One region of the Mixta intestinalis genome, then DNA from elsewhere that is predicted to be linked to it. Evidence: predicted binding sites of a transcription regulator. Region 1 holds the regulator's gene; each other region holds the start of a gene.

Region 1 (2,206 bases):
AACGACTGGGCCAATAAAGGCTACGATGTGATTATCTCTAACCCCGACTACGTCTATATGGATTTCCCTTATGAGGTGAACCCGTTAGAGCGTGGCTACTATTGGGGAACGCGCTATAGCGATGAACGTAAGATGTTTAGCTTTGCGCCAAATAACCTACCGCAAAATGCGGAGACCTCAGTCGATCGTGATGGCAAAACCTTTACGGCACGCTCTGATAAACCCTGGCCCGGAGCCTGGGGGCTGTCGGCGCAGCTGTGGAGTGAAACCGTACGTACCGACGACCAGATGGAATATATGATCTTCCCGCGCCTGTTTACCGTAGCGGAGCGCGCCTGGCATCGTGCCTCCTGGGAGCAGGATTATCAGCCGGGGCGTGAATATCAGGGTGGCGTCACGCAGTTTGTCGATCGTCAGGCGTTAAACCGCGACTGGCAGCGTTTCGCCAATATTCTGGGGCAACGTGAGCTGGCGAAGCTGGATAAAGTCGGTATCGCTTACCGCCTGCCGGTGCCGGGCGCGCAAATTCGCAACGGCAAGCTGGAGGCGAACCTTGCGCTGCCGGGTCTGGCTATCGAATACTCGCTGGATGGCGGTAAAGGCTGGCTGCGCTATGACGAGCGGATGAAGCCTACGGTTGCTGAAGGCAGTAGCGTTATGGTACGCAGCGTCAGCCCGGATGGAGAGCGCTACAGCCGCAGCGAAGCGCTCTGATTGAAAACGTTGGGGCAGGCTTTTACGCTTGCCCGGCGTCACAAAGCCATAAAAAAACCGGTGCTCAGGCACCGGTTTCCATTACTGCATAGCACAATTTTTTATTTGTCGTGTAATGTTTCATCTTCGCGGCAGTCACCCGTCGCGCAGTGACCGTACAGATAGAGACTGTGGTTGGTCAGCTTGATGCCGTAACGCGTGGCGATTTCACGCTGGCGAGCTTCGATCGATTCATCACTAAATTCAATCACCCGGCCGCAGTCAAGGCAAATCAGGTGATCGTGATGATGCTGCTGGGTCAGTTCGAAAACGGATTTACCGCCTTCAAAGTTATGGCGTGTAACGATGCCAGCATCATCAAACTGGTTCAGTACGCGATATACCGTTGCCAGCCCAATTTCTTCGCCCATATCAATCAGGCGCTTGTACAAATCTTCCGCACTGACGTGATGGCTCTCAGGTTCCTGAAGCACTTCCAGGATTTTTAGTCGTGGAAGCGTAACCTTCAGGCCGGCCTTCTTTAATGCGGTGTTATTGTCAGTCATGCGGATATTGTCCTGTTACTTTGCTAGTCACAATGTGGCTGAACAGCCATGAACATCGGTCGACGCTAAAGCTAATGCGTCTCATTATAGAACTGATGCTTCGAAATGAAAACCGTACGGGGAGGCGTGAAGCCGCAAGTGGAAGTAAAATAAGAGCTACGTCCGGCGTTGTTCATGCTCATCTGATGCTGCGTTTACATTTCGCTTCATCCTGCCGCTTTACAGCACAACGGCAGGAAAGCGTATGACCGATACGGGTATTCTACCGACTGTTTGATAAAATTTTCAAACCCGTACCTATCATTTCTATAGGAAAAACCTGTTACGCAATGTGATGTGGTACACAATCAGCGCGGAATCAGGCTTCCAGAATTTCCTGCAGATGCAGCTCTTCGTAAATCTGCTTCACCCACTTATCAACGCGTTCGTTGGTTAATTCAGGCTGACGATCTTCGTCAATTGCCAGTCCAAGGAAATGCGTATCGTCGGCGAGACCTTTAGAGGCTTCGAAGTGATAGCCTTCGGTTGGCCAGTGACCAACGATTACCGCGCCGTTCGGCTCGATAATATCGCGGATGGTGCCCATGGCATCACAGAAATATTCAGCGTAATCTTCCTGGTCGCCGCAGCCAAACAGCGCTACCAGCTTGCCGTTAAAGTCGATCTCTTCCAGCGTCGGGAAGAAGTCATCCCAGTCGCACTGCGCTTCGCCATAATACCAGGTAGGGATGCCCAGCAGCAGAATATCAAAAGCCTCCAGGTCTTCTTTACTGCTCTTGGCAATATCATGCACTGCAGCAACGTCGCTACCGAGCTGTTTCTGGATCATTTTCGCAATGTTTTCTGTATTGCCGGTATCGCTGCCAAAGAAAATGCCTACGATTGCCATGAGTTTAATAACCTCTTGAAACTTATAGAATTGGTAACTGCCCGTGGAATGCAGATTA
Region 2 (2,206 bases), 1.6 Mb from region 1:
CAATCGCCACGCGCTCCTGTTTGTAATCCTTCACGAACTGATGTTGCGTGCTGGCAATACCGTTCAGGCGGTAGAGCAGGCTGCTGTCATCGTTCAGCACGCCGCCAAAATCGAAGGCCACCTCGCCCAGATGCTGATTGCCGCCGCGTATCTGTAGCTTATGGATGGGCAGCGCGGTGGGGCGCTTGCTGGTCATGGCGATCAATCCGCCCGGATTAACCTGGCCGTAAAGCACCGAAGCGGGGCCCTTAACCAGCTCGACGCGCTCCAGCAGCCAGGGATCTAACTGTCCCGTTGCGTTGCCCTGGCCGCTGAGACCGTAGCTCAGGCCGTCGAGAAATTTAGGCGCGTAGCGGAAACCGCGCGTCACCACCTCATCATTGCGGTTAGAGGAACCGCGATAGTTGGTGAAGGCACCGCTGGTGTAGTTAAGCGCATCGGCAACGGAGGTCACGCCCAGGGCATCCATCTGATCGCGGGTGACCACCGAGATAGTTTGCGGCGTTTTGATCAGCGGCACAGCGGTTTTGGTTCCGGCGGCACTGCTTTTTGCCACCATGCCCTGTAGCGGTGCACCGGGAGGTTCTACCGCGCCTGCGGTTACCACCAGCGTTTCTTCCGGCGTATCGGCGGCGATGGCGGGTAACGCCACGCTGAGCGAGGCAGCGAGCAGCGCTTTACCGATGCGTGGTGGGGAAGGGGGAAAGGCTCTTTCATGGTTATTTCTCATCACGACTCCCTGGATAATTGTCCATTTCGGAAAAAGAAAATTAATAAGAAGCTATTAACTATGCCTGGAGCGATGGCGGCACCTTTACAGCGGGGTGTCACGGCGGGTTTTACCAGACGCCAGAAGGCATGACTGCACAAAACGTCGATAAGCGTATTGCAAACAAAAATTGTTATCAATATCATTTTTATTTAAGTTTTAGGAAGTTTGTATCATGTCACGCTGGCGGCGTGACCTTTGGAGGAAATGAAAAAGGGAGGGGAGCATGACGATACGACCGGCCGGAACAACCGGCGACTGGCTGGCTGCCGGCGATGTTGACAGCGACGCCTGGTGGTTAAAGATTGCCACAGCAGGCACGCCGCTGGTGGAGCGGCAGCCGGATGATGAACGGCTGAAATTGATTTTTTTCTGGCGCGATCCTGGCGGAAATGAAACCACCTCCGCTTTTCAGCGCGTCTACCTGGATATTAACGGCGTGACTGACCATCACAGCTTTACGCCGAAAAGTCTTGAGCGGGTGCCCGGCACGGCTGTGTGGTGCGGTACGGTACTGGTGGAACCCGACTGGCGCGGTAGCTACAGCCTGATCCCGATTACCGGGGCGCAGCTACCGCCGCAGCCGCAAGGTGATGCGGAACAGCAGCATCAGCAGCAGCGCGAGTGGTGGTGTTCGCTGTTTCCCTGTGCCATCGCCGATCCGCTCAATCCCAATATGCCGCTTGACGGCGTCCTTTCCGCTATCCACCTGCCGCAGGCGCTCAGCCAGCAGGCCTGGCGTGACGTGGATGCTGGTTTATCCTCTCTGCCTGCGGATGACCTCGCTTTTGAGTGGCACAGCGCGCGCCTGGGTAACCGGCGACGGGTCTGGCTCTGGCAGCCAGAGGCCGGTGAGGATATGCCGCTGATTATTCTGCTCGACGGGCAAAAATGGGTAAAAACGCTCTCTCTGCTGCCGGTGCTGGAGGCGCAAACCCGGCTGGGCGGGCTGCCTGCGGCGGTGTGGCTGATGATTGATGCCGTCGATAATGATGTGCGCTCGCGTGAGCTGACCTGTAACGCCGATTTCTGGCTGGCGGTACAGGAAGAGCTGCTGCCGCTGGCGCGGCAACGCGCTGCTTTCACCGACGATCCGGCGCGCACGCTGGTCGCCGGACAGAGCTACGGCGGGCTTTCCGCGCTCTACGCCGCGCTTTTCTGGCCGCAACGCTTCGGCTGTGTGCTGACCCAGTCCGGCTCGTTCTGGTGGCCGAATATGCGTTTTATGACCCACTTCGCAGAACGGGAAAGCCATGAGCCTGGTTTCCTGACGCAGCAGGTGGCCCGACATCCCGATGCCGTGCCGCTGCGAATCTTCCAGGAGGCTGGCCTGCGCGAGCAGGACATTCACTTCGTTAACCAGCAAATGTACCAGGCGCTGATCGCCGCCGGACATCAGGTGAATTACCGCAGCTATCAGGGCGGGCACGATGCGCT
Region 3 (2,206 bases), 460 kb from region 1:
AAGGAAATGAACGCCAAATTGTCAACGCTGGTTTTCTCCATCAAAGAGAACGCGGACAACATCGCTTCATCTTCAGAAGAGATAGCCGACGGCAACCAGGATCTCTCCGCCCGAACTGAACAGCAGGCCGCCTCGCTGGCGGAAACCGCTGCCAGTATGGAACAGCTGGCATCGATTATTAGTCAAAATGCCGATAACACGCGCCATGCGGCGGAAATTGCCCAGGCGGCGACTCAGGCGGCACTGTGCGGCGGTGAAGCGATGGAATCGGTACTTCAGTCGATGGAGCAAATCAATAGCAGCTCAGGTCAAATTCAGGAAATTATCGGGGTTATTGACGGCATTTCTTTCCAGACAAATATCCTGGCGCTGAATGCCGCCGTTGAAGCGGCGCGCGCCGGTGAACATGGTAAAGGCTTCGCGGTAGTTGCAGGCGAAGTGCGCGCGCTGGCGCAGCGTTCGGCCACGGCAGCCAGAGAGATCAAGCAGCTGATTGAAAAATCCGTTGGTCATTCAATGCAGGGCATCAGCATGGTGCAGGATGCCAGGGAGAAAGTGCATCAGAGCGTAACGGCTATCGAGAAAACGACGCAGTTGGTTAAAGAGATTTCCGATTCATCCAAAGAGCAGAGCGCGGGCATCTCGCAAATCAATATTGCCGTTAGCCAGATGGATACTACCACGCAACAGAACGCGACGCTGGTAGATCAGTCTGCCGCCGCCTCCGCTTCCATGGCGGAACAGGCGAGGGCGCTGCGTGAATCGGTTGCGGTTTTCCGTACTCATGAAAACGCCGCAACCGGAGCCTGACGCGGCGTTATCACCTCACCTTCCTTTACTTCTTTTCTGAACGGGTGCCCGCTTAGCGGCACCCTTTTTGATGCAGCGCTTAGCGTCGTTAATGTGCTTTAACGCCCGCCCAGACAGGCCGCAGGCCGCCATTACCGCTTGCAGTTGCTCCGCTGTTTCGCATATTATCCACCACAATAATAAGCATAAGAATAATTCTCGTTTACATTTCGTTTAATAGTTCCCCTTTTACTAGAGAAAAGATGATGACTAACGCGCGTAAAAATATTCTTGCAGCATCTGCTTCGGCGGGCATGTTAAAACGCCCGCTGGCAGTGCTGGTAGCCTTGACCCTGGCGGGTAGCGGCACCGCATTTGCAGCGGAAGAAACCATCGTGGTGGATGCTTCAGCCAGCGCGCCGCAGGAGAGCGCATGGGGGCCGGCCCCGACTATCGCTGCGAAGCACAGCGCGACCGGCACCAAGACTGATACCCCGATTGAGAAGAACCCGCAGTCGGTATCGGTAGTGACGCAGCAAGAGATGGAGATGCACAGCGTTACTTCAGTGAAGGGCGCATTCAACTACACGCCAGGCGTGCTGACCAATAACCGCGGCAGCTCTGACGTGATCGACGCGCTCTCAATTCGTGGTTTCAGCGAAACTAATACCAACCAGTATCTTGATGGGCTAAAACTACAGGGCGATAACTACTCTGAGTTTGCCATCGATCCTTATTTCCTGGAACGTGCCGAGCTTCTGCGCGGACCGGTATCCGTGCTGTACGGTAAAAGTAACCCGGGCGGCGTAGTCTCAATGGTCAGCAAGCGTCCCGTTACCGAGCCGCTGCGCGAAGTACAGTTCAGAATGGGAAGCGATAACCTGTTCGCAACCGGTTTTGATTTTTCCGATGCGCTTGATGATGACGGCGTATACAGCTATCGCCTTACCGGTCTGGCGCGCAGCCAGGACGCGCAGCAGGAGATGAATAAAGAGAAGCGCTACGCTATTGCGCCTTCCTTTAGCTGGCGTCCGGACAGTAACACCCGCTTTGACCTGATTACGCTGTTCCAGAACGAGCCGGAAACCGGTTATTACGGCTGGTTGCCTCGTCAGGGTACGGTGGTGCCGATTGTGGATGCCAACGGTAAAGAACATAAGCTGCCAACCAATTTTGACGAAGGCGAAAACAGCAACAAGATTTCGCGCAATACCAAAATGGTGGGCTACAACTTCGAACACGCTTTTAACGATACCTGGACGATGCGTCAGAATCTGCGTTATGCCGATCTGCATACCGACTATCGCAGCCTCTACGGTAGCAGCTTCAACCCGGCAACGAATGAGATCAATCGCGGCGCGGCGTTTTCTAAAGAGCACCTGACTACCTTTGCCGTTGATACCCAGGCTCAGGCGAC
Region 4 (2,206 bases), 2.1 Mb from region 1:
CAGTTGGTTTCCGGGAAGCTGCTGTTCCAATTATTAAAGTTGCCGACATCCTCTGGCGAGAGGTTGGCGAAAGCGCTCATATAGCGGTTGTGCTGACGGCTGTAGCTGACGCCCGCCATCAGCTCGTGCTGACGACCAAACAGCTGATAAGGACCGCTGGCGAAAGCGTCGATCGCATGGACTTTGCGCTTGCCGGTGTTGTAGCCGGTGCCACCAACAACCGGATAACCGGCGTAGCCGCTTACGCCCTGTCCAGTGTTACGGTCAAAGTAGCCATCGATATAAAGCATTTTACTGTCAAGTTCGGTTTCCGTATGGGTGCCGTTCAGCGTGAACTGCCAGCCATTGTCGAAACGCTGCTTCAGGGTAGCAAACACTTTTCTCGACTGTTTATCGCTCCAGGCCCAGTCAGGCGCGGTACTGAAGCTGCGGTGATAGTCAGTTTTACCGCCGTCGCGATACCAGCGCGGCAGGCCGCCCCACGGCGGGCTGTCAGCATTGATTTCCTGATAGTCGTAGCCAACTGATAAGGTCGTGGAATCGGTCAGATCGGTATCCACCACGCCGTAAATAAATTTCTTGTTGGCGCTGTAGCGATCGATATAGCTGTCATTGTCCTGGTAGCCTGCAATCATGCGTCCGCGCACGTTACCGGATGCGGTTAGCGGCGCGGAGAGATCGAGCACGTAACGCTGCTTATCCCAGCTGCCGTAGGTGGCGGAGACGTTGCCGGTAAATTCGCGGCTGTCGGCGTGCTTGCGCACCATATTAACCGCTGCCGAGGGGTTGCCTGTTCCGCTCATCAATCCGGTAGCACCGCGTACTACCTCAATGCGATCGTAAATCGCGGTATCGGCGGCGGAGTCACCCAGATTCCAGCGTTCTTCGAATACGGTAGGAATATCATCCACCATATAGTTATCGATCAGGAAACCGCGTGAGTAAAAGGTGCTGCGATCGTAATCCGCCACGCTTTCGCTGACGCCAGTGGTATTTTTCAGCACATCGCCCAGCGTTTGCAGCTGCTGATCCTGCATACGCTGCTTGCTGATGATGCTGACGGATTGTGGAATATCACGCACGGTCATGGTCATTTTGGTGCCCGCCTGGGTGACCGGCACGCTGTAGTCGCTTTGCTGGGTCTCATTGGTGCTGTCATCTGAAGCCTCAACGACCAGCATCTCCTCTTTCTGTGCTGCCGCAGCGCCGGGAAGATAAAGTGCGGCGGCCACCAGCGTAGCCAGAGGCGTCAGGATCAGCGCCGCATTTTTTACTGATACAGACGCACGGACGCGTCTTTCCCTGTTGTTTGTTAAAAGTGCGAGCATGTTTTACCTTCGCGAAATTTTTTTATTTTTTGCTATCCCTACCCTCGCCGCCGTCAGGCTGGCAAGCGATACGAATGCGGTATTCCCTGCGTCAACAGCCACTGCCGACGTGTAAACCCTTCCCTGATCGCAACCCGGCTACGAGGATGAGCTCCGCCCCAAGATTGCGAATGAGAACTTTAATCATTTATATTCACACTGTAAATGGCTATTACTGACGGTAAGAAAAACTAACGTGGCAAGGGAGTTATGCGGGCTGGCACGTAAAACAGGAGGTTAGTTTGTAAAAAAATGATTAATTAAAAACGAATAGCAAGCAGATAGCAGCACATCATTTAAATAGCGGTCTCTGTATGCACAGCAGGCGAAAAAAGCCTGCTCTACGGATTTTACGTCACCGAAATATCAGGCCTGGGTTATAACAGGCGGTGCCGGAAACCCTTCCCTGCCCCGGCACGAGTCAGCCTTATTAAGCCGGGCGCAGGCGGCTGGTTAAGCCGCGCAGGAAATAGCGCAGGAACTGATCGCCACATTCGCGATAGTTTTTATGATCCGGCGCACGCATCATGGCGGTAATTTCCGACATTGAAATACGGAACTGCTGGGCAGTCAGGATAGTCAGAATATCATCCGTTTTTAGTGCGAAAGCAACGCGCAGCTTCTTAAGAATGATATTGTTATTAAGCCGACGCTCTACTTTTAGCGGCGGCATACTCTCATCCTTACCGCGCCGATGGTAAATCAGGCCGTTAAGAAAGCAGCTCATCACCACGTCCGGGCAGGCGGCAAAGCCTTCCTCTTCCTCTTTCAGCACGTAGCCCGCGACCTGCTCCGCCGTTACCGCCGTATCGGCGAGCGCCATAATAGCGACTATGTCG

What was found. Region 1 encodes Fur, which represses iron uptake genes when iron is present. Its sites were predicted from a motif close to ATAATAATGAGAACNACTATCAA; they were not measured.
Region 2: the regulator Fur is predicted to act here: its motif matches at 893-915, upstream of fes (enterochelin esterase).
Region 3: the regulator Fur is predicted to act here: its motif matches at 990-1,012, upstream of fhuA (ferrichrome porin FhuA).
Region 4: the regulator Fur is predicted to act here: its motif matches at 1,493-1,515, upstream of fhuE (ferric-rhodotorulic acid/ferric-coprogen receptor FhuE).

Annotation. Positions count from the first base shown of each region.
Region 1 covers NZ_CP028271.1:592,101-594,306, forward strand. Annotated here, with positions in the region: gene C7M51_RS02735 (beta-N-acetylhexosaminidase) at 1-714, shown strand, start outside; gene fur (ferric iron uptake transcriptional regulator) at 816-1,259, opposite strand; gene fldA (flavodoxin FldA) at 1,618-2,148, opposite strand.
Region 2 covers NZ_CP028271.1:2,202,482-2,204,687, reverse strand. Annotated here, with positions in the region: gene C7M51_RS10320 (TonB-dependent siderophore receptor) at 1-730, opposite strand, end outside; gene fes (enterochelin esterase) at 996-2,206, shown strand, end outside.
Region 3 covers NZ_CP028271.1:134,802-137,007, forward strand. Annotated here, with positions in the region: gene C7M51_RS00555 (methyl-accepting chemotaxis protein) at 1-810, shown strand, start outside; gene fhuA (ferrichrome porin FhuA) at 1,053-2,206, shown strand, end outside.
Region 4 covers NZ_CP028271.1:2,665,364-2,667,569, forward strand. Annotated here, with positions in the region: gene fhuE (ferric-rhodotorulic acid/ferric-coprogen receptor FhuE) at 1-1,328, opposite strand, end outside; gene C7M51_RS12295 (YehS family protein) at 1,798-2,206, opposite strand, start outside.